DNA from 3 places in the Nocardiopsis sp. iso_238 genome. Region 1 is predicted to be linked to each of the others. Evidence: riboswitches for the same ligand, from Rfam matches in the RefSeq annotation. Region 1 holds a riboswitch; each other region holds the start of a gene.

What was found. Region 1 has a riboswitch for thiamine pyrophosphate ahead of thiD (bifunctional hydroxymethylpyrimidine kinase/phosphomethylpyrimidine kinase). Riboswitches for the same ligand answer to the same signal wherever they lie in the genome.
Region 2: linked by a shared signal. The riboswitch ahead of thiO (glycine oxidase ThiO) and the one ahead of thiD (bifunctional hydroxymethylpyrimidine kinase/phosphomethylpyrimidine kinase) in region 1 are both predicted to bind thiamine pyrophosphate.
Region 3: linked by a shared signal. The riboswitch ahead of AC0VYL_RS22575 (ECF transporter S component) and the one ahead of thiD (bifunctional hydroxymethylpyrimidine kinase/phosphomethylpyrimidine kinase) in region 1 are both predicted to bind thiamine pyrophosphate.

Annotation. Positions count from the first base shown of each region.
Region 1 covers NZ_CM149668.1:4,477,232-4,479,424, forward strand. Annotated here, with positions in the region: gene AC0VYL_RS20230 (DUF368 domain-containing protein) at 104-1,030, shown strand; TPP riboswitch at 1,117-1,217, shown strand; gene thiD (bifunctional hydroxymethylpyrimidine kinase/phosphomethylpyrimidine kinase) at 1,206-2,009, shown strand; gene AC0VYL_RS20240 (alanine/glycine:cation symporter family protein) at 2,098-2,193, opposite strand, start outside.
Region 2 covers NZ_CM149668.1:2,046,847-2,049,039, reverse strand. Annotated here, with positions in the region: gene thiE (thiamine phosphate synthase) at 1-547, opposite strand, end outside; gene AC0VYL_RS09135 (Rv2175c family DNA-binding protein) at 615-974, opposite strand; TPP riboswitch at 1,339-1,449, shown strand; gene thiO (glycine oxidase ThiO) at 1,448-2,193, shown strand, end outside.
Region 3 covers NZ_CM149668.1:4,991,109-4,993,301, forward strand. Annotated here, with positions in the region: gene AC0VYL_RS22570 (ABC transporter ATP-binding protein) at 1-611, opposite strand, end outside; gene AC0VYL_RS22575 (ECF transporter S component) at 614-1,252, opposite strand; TPP riboswitch at 1,335-1,442, opposite strand; gene AC0VYL_RS22580 (glycoside hydrolase family 19 protein) at 1,582-2,193, opposite strand, start outside.

The DNA.
Region 1 (2,193 bases):
CCCCTTTGACCCGCCGGTCGACCGTGCACACGGGACCGGCGGCCCCATCAGGACGGAGGACGGCGCCCTCTCCCGGGAGACTCCCGGGCCAGCGCCCGACAACATGGCCAAGTCAGTAGGCTCCTACATCTTCAACGCGGTGCGCGGCGGGGCCGTCGGCACCTCCGAGGCACTGCCCGGCATCAGCGGCGGCACGGTCGCACTGATGGTCGGCCTCTACGACAAGCTCATCGGTGGCGCGGGCCACGTGGTCAGCGGTATCAAGCGCTACGTCACGGACGTGCCCCGGGGCCGCGGCAAGGAGCGTGCCCAGGAGCAGTTCCGCCAGGTCGACTGGTCGGTGCTCGTCCCCGCCCTCATCGGCATGGCCCTCGCACTCGTCCTGGCCGCCGTCTTCCTCGCACCGCTGGTGGAGGCGCACGCCCAGTACGCCTACGCGCTGTTCTTCGGCCTGGTCCTGGCCTGCCTGTGGATCCCCTACACCGGCGCGGGCAAGAAGTGGAAGGCCTGGCACTACGCGGTCGCCCTCGTCTTCGCCGCGCTCGCCTTCACGCTCACCGGCCTGCCCGGCGCCAACCTGCCCACGCACCCGGTGGTGGTCTTCTTCGCGGCGGCCGTCGCGATCTGCGCCCTGGTGCTGCCGGGCCTGTCGGGTTCGTTCATCCTGCTGACCCTGGGCCTGTACGAGCCGACCATGGCGGCCCTGCGCGCGGCGGACCTCCCCTACATCACCGTCTTCGTGCTCGGCATGATCACGGGTCTGGCCCTGTTCGTGAAGGTGCTCCAGTTCCTGCTGGAGAACCACCACCACATCACCCTCGTGGTGCTGACCGGACTGATGGCGGGTTCGCTGCGCGCCCTGTGGCCGTGGCAGGACGAGAACCGCGACCTGCTGCCGATGACCGACGTCCCCGTGACGCTCGCCTTCGCCGTCGGCGGCTTCGTGGTGGTCGTCGGCATGATCATCTGGGAGCAGCGCAGGCACGCCCAGCAGGAGCGCGTGGAGACCCGCCACAACGTCACCGTCTGACCGCGTGAGGGGACGGTCCGCTCCGGCGGGCCGTCCACTACAGTCGGAACCACCACAAACCAACACTGATGCCGGGGCCGCGAGGCCCCGGCGGCGCGGGGTGCCGGAGAGACTCCTCCCGGCTGAGAGCACACCCGTCGAACCTGCCCTAGTTCGTACTAGCGAAGGAACGCCAATGAGCGCGTACAACGTCGTGTCCATCGCCGGAAGCGACCCCAGCGGGGGCGCCGGCGTCCAGGCCGACCTGAAGTCGTTCTCCGCCCACGGAGTCTTCGGGATGACCGTGGTGACGGCGTTGACCGCCCAGTCCACACGCGGGGTCACCGGGGTCCACGGTGTCCCCGCGTCCTTCGTCACCGACCAGATGGACACCCTGTTCACCGACGCGACCGTGCACGCGGTCAAGGTGGGGATGCTGTCCACGTCCGAGGTCACCGAGGCCGTCGCGTCCGCCGTGGACCGCTACGGGCTGCCGAACGTGGTCGTGGACCCGGTGATGGTCGCCAAGAGCGGGGACCGCCTCCTGGAGCGGTCCGCGATCGAGGCGCTGCGCTCCGTCCTGCTGCCGCGCGCCGACCTGCTCACCCCCAACCTTCCCGAGGCCGCCGACCTGCTCGGCGAGACCGAGGCCACCAGCCTCAAGGAGATGCGGGGGCAGGCCGAACGCCTCCTCGAACTCGGTCCGCGCCGCGTCCTGCTCAAGGGCGGGCACCTGCCTGGTGAGGAGAGTGTCGACCTGCTGGTCGACGGGGTCGCGGAGCCGGTCGAGTTCCGCGCCGGGCGGGTGGCCACCCGCAACACCCACGGCACCGGCTGCACGCTCTCCTCCTCGATCGCCGCGCTGCTCCCCCAGCGAGCGGACACCGTGGCCGCCGTGGCCGACGCCAAGGCCTACCTCACCGAGGCCCTGCGCCGCGCCGACGAGATCGACGCGGGCGGCGGCCAGGGACCGGTGCACCACTTCCACGCCTGGTGGTGACCGGACGACGCCAGACAGAAGGGGGGACCGGCCACGGCGGCCGGTCCCCCCTCTCGTCGGCCGGGGGAGGTCCCCGGCCGAGCGGGCACTACTTGCTGACGTCCTCCATGATCACGTCCGGGTTCCGCCAGTCCTTGTGGCTGAAGAACTTGCGCGTCTCCGAGCTGATCAGCCCGGACAGCAG
Region 2 (2,193 bases), 2.4 Mb from region 1:
CCACGTTGTCCAGGTCGATGCCGCCGATCGCGAACCAGGGCCGGTCGGTGCCGAGCGCGGCCGCGCGCTCGACCAGTTCGAGCCCGGCCGCCGGGCGGCCCGGCTTGGTGGGGGTCGCCCAGGTCGGGCCCACGCAGAAGTAGTCGCTCCCGGGCTCCTCCGCCGAACGGGCGGCGGCCTCGGGGTCGTTGTTGGAGCGGCCGACCAGCGGGTCGGCGCCGATGATGTCGCGGGCCAGGGGCACCGGCAGGTCGCGCTGGCCGAGGTGCAGGACGTCGGCGCGCACCGCGCGGGCGATGTCGGCGCGGTCGTTGACGGCGAGCAGGGCGCCGTGGCGTTCGCACGCCTCGCGCAGGACCTCCAGGGCGGCCAGTTCCTGGCGGGCCTCCAGGCCCTTCTCCCGGAGCTGGATGATGTCCACGCCCCCGGCCAGGGCAGCGTCCGCGAACTCCGCGAGATCACCGCTCTCGGTCCGGGCGTCGGTGCACAGGTACAGAAGGGATGCGTCCAGGCGCTCGCGCAGGCTGGTTCCGTGGCTCGTCCTCACGCGCCCCACCCTAACCAACGGCCCGGGGGACGTCACCGGGGCGGTGCGTCCCCGGGCCGTGGGCGGCTCAGAAGGCCATGCCCTGGGCCCGGCGGCGGACCTCGGTGCCCCGGTTCTCGCGCATGGCCTGGATCGGCGTGCCCGGCAGGGTGTCGTCCGGCGTGAACAGCCAGCGCAGGGCCTCCTCGGTGGAGAAACCGGCGTCGGTGAGCAGCACGATGGTGCCCGGCAGGCCCTTGACCAGGTCCGGGCCGTCCAGGAAGGCGGCGGGAATGGAGAGTTCGCCACCGCGCACCACGCCCATGAGGCGGTTCTCGCGGATGAGGGTCTTGATGCGGTTGGGGCTCACGCCCAGCGGCGCGGCCGCCTCACGCAGGGTCAGCCATTCGCCGACGAGTTCGTCGAGTTCACGATCGCTTTGTGTCACCCGTCCAATCTGCCACACCCGGCCGGGCCCCGGTGACCATCGCGCCGCTCCCGGGCCCCCTGCCTGGGAGATCCCCGCCACGACCGCCCTGGACGGGTTGTCCCAGGGCGTGTTTCTGTGGATGCTTTCGCCGGTGGCGGCAGAGCCGCCATCGATGCGAGCGGCCGTCGCCCCTACTGTGCACTGCTACGCAAGCTCCGCAGCCTCGCACAGCGGGGGCCCGGCAATCTCTCGCAAGCCGTGGAGCGAGAGGCAGCCCGGTGGTAACGCGAGGACACAGCGCCGAAGGCGTCCGTTGAGGGTGGTGGCGGGCGACGGGCGGGAGGAATGATCCAGAAAACACGGCCTAGGATGGGAGTGAAGAGAGACGTCCCGCGGGAGCCGGGTGGACCCGGCTGAGAGGGAGGCTCACCGCCTCCGACCGCACGAACCTGATCCGGGTCATTCCGGCGAAGGGAGTGGAACACGGCGCCGTGCGCACCGACGAGGTTCCCCCACAGAAGACGATTCATCCCACCAATGCGGTGGTCGTGGTCGGCGGCGGCGTCGTCGGCCGGGTCACCGCCTGGCGCGCCGCCCAGCGCGGCCTGGCCGTGACCCTGGTCGAACCCGACCCCGTCACCGCGCCCTCCGAGGCCCGCGCCTCCTCGACCGTCGCGGCGGGCATGCTCACCCCCGCCACCGAGGCGGTCTTCGGCGAGGAGGAGCTCATGGAGCTCGGGGTGCGCTCGGCGCGCCTCTACGACGACTTCGTCACCGAACTCCAGGAGGCTAGCGGCGTCGACGTCGGCCACCGCCGCACCGGGACGCTGCTGGTCGCCTTCGACCGCGACGACCTCGCGGTCCTCACCGACCTGCACGCGCTCCAGCAGCGCCTGGGCATCCCCACCGAGCGGCTCACCAGCCGCGAATGCCGACGCCTGGAACCCACGCTCGCGCCCGGCGTGCGCGGCGGGGTGCTGGCCCCCGAGGACCACTCCGTGAACCCGCGCGCGCTGCTCCTGGCCCTGGCCCGTGCCGGGGAACGCGCGGGCGTGCGCGAGGTCCCCGGGTACGCGGAGGAGATCGCCTCCCCCGGCACCCACGGGGCGCGCCTGGGCGTCCGCCTGGCCGACGGGACCGAACTGCCCGCCGAGCAGGTGGTGCTCGCCGCCGGGTGCTGGGGTGACCGGGTGCGGGTGCCCGAACCGGTGGTGCCGCCGCTGCGCCCGGTCAAGGG
Region 3 (2,193 bases), 510 kb from region 1:
ACCAGTACGAGGGTGGCCTCGGTCTCGTGGAGCAGGCGGGAGAGCAGGTCGCGGACGAGCACCGCCCCGGCGGGGTCGAGGTTGGCGGTGGGTTCGTCCAGGAGCAGCAGGCGCGGCCGCATGGCCAGCGCGCCGGCGATGACCAGGCGCTGTTTCTCCCCGCCGGAGAGGGCGCCCGTGGAGTGCCGGAGGCCGTAGGGGAAGCCGACCTCCGTCAGGGAGCGCTCGACCCGGGGCCAGATGTGCTCGGGGTCCACCCCCAGGTTCTCCAGTCCGAAGGCGACGTCGTCCCCGGCCCGGGCCATCACGAGCTGGGTCTCGGGGTCCTGGCTGACCAGCCCGACGCCGCCCCGGCCGCGGTCGGCGGGTGCTCCGTCCACCAGCAGCGAGCCCTCGTGCTCCCCGCTGATCGCGCCGTCCTCACCGGTGAGCCCGGCCAGGGAGTGCAGCAGGGTGGACTTGCCCGCGCCCGAGGCTCCGAGCAGCAGGACCCGCTCCCCCGGTTCGACGGTGAGGTCCACCCCGCGCAGGGCGTACGTGTCACGGCCGGAGTGCTTCCATCCCCAGCCGGAGAGTTCGACGCGCGCCCCTCGTGCGTTGGGTCGTGTCACGGTCAGCCCCTGGCCGAGGGGAAGGGGGCCAGCGCGCCGGACCTGGCCAGCGCGGTGGTGAGCAGGCGCGCGCCGACGCCCGCGATGACGGCCGCGCTGAGCACCACGATCACGCCGTAGGTGAGCTGGTACTCGATCGGCCAGGTGACGTTGTAGGCGATGTTGTCGCGGATGGCCGGGGAGAGCCCGGCGACGGCGGCGGCGAGCACGGCCACGCCCATGTTCCAGCGCCGGTAGGCGAAGGCGAGGAACACCAGTTCGGGCAGCAGCCCCTGGAGGGTGCCGTCGACGACGACCATGACCCCCCACTGGGTGCCCAGCACGGCCGAGACCGAGGCGGCGGCGATCGAGGTGAGCAGGGCCGCGCCGGGCTTGCGGATGATGAGGCCGCCGAGCACGCCGGAGATCAGCCACATGCCGTAGACGACGGCCTGCCCTGGCGGGAACGCGACGAACAGCGGTGTGGTGACCGACCAGACGATGTTCCACAGCCAGAAGACGACGCCGACCGCGACGCCGATGACGGCGGCGACGACGATGTCGACGGTGCGCCAGCTCCGGGCCTTCGCGAGGACCTCCCGGACGGGGCCCCCGGGTTCGGCGGTGGCTCCGGTGCCGGTCCCGCGGTTTTCGGTACTCATGATGGTTGGTGTCCCTTCGTCGGGGTGACGAGGGCCCATGTGGCCAAGAGCGCCGGTCGGGCGCGCGCTGACGCACGCACGACGGCGGTTTCCTACGACTTCCTTCGCTGGCATGACCCAGATCAGGTGTGTAAGGGTCTGCGGCCGGGTGCCGCACTCTCAGCGCTCACGCGCTCCCCTGTCGGATTGGCTCCATTATGGGGCAAACAGGACGCGCGGTGAAGACCTTCCCTCCTCCGGGACACGAAGAAGCGGGGGCGCGCCCGGCGGTGGTCGCCGGTCGCACCCCCGCTCGGGTGCCGTCAGGGGTGCCTCACGGCACCCGGGGTTCAGCAGCTCAGGTTCGACCCCGTGGTGGTGCCGAGGATCTGGGTGAACTGGGTGAACGTGTTGATGCGGCTCTGCACCTGTCCGGGGTTGCCGCCGTTGCACTCGATCGAGCCGTTGATGGAGCGGATCGACTCGCCGAAGCCGTGACCGTCGACGATGGCGGTGTGCCCCGACATCGTCCCGGCACCGGACTGGGTGTTCCAGAACCAGAGTCCGGTCCGCCAGGCGATCGAGGCGTCCTGCTCGACCAGGTAGGGGTTGTTCAGCAGGTCGATGCCGAGGGCGTCACCGGCGGCCTTGTAGTTGTAGTTCCAGCTCAGCTGGATCGGGCCCTTGCCGTAGTAGGCGGACTGGCCGGCCGGACAGCCGAAGGGCTGGCTCAGGTCGCAGTAGTGCGGGTAGTTGTCCTCGTTGATCTCCTTGATGTACACCAGCCCGCCGGTCTCGTGGCTGACGTTGGCCAGGAAGGCCGCGGCCTCGCGTCGCTGCACCTCGACGCTGCCGGTGTTGGTGAAGCCCGGGTAGGAGCTCAGGGCGGTGGTGAGGCCCGAGTAGGTGTAGAAGGGGTTCCGGTTCGGGAACATCTGGTTGAACTGGGCCTCGCTGACGAC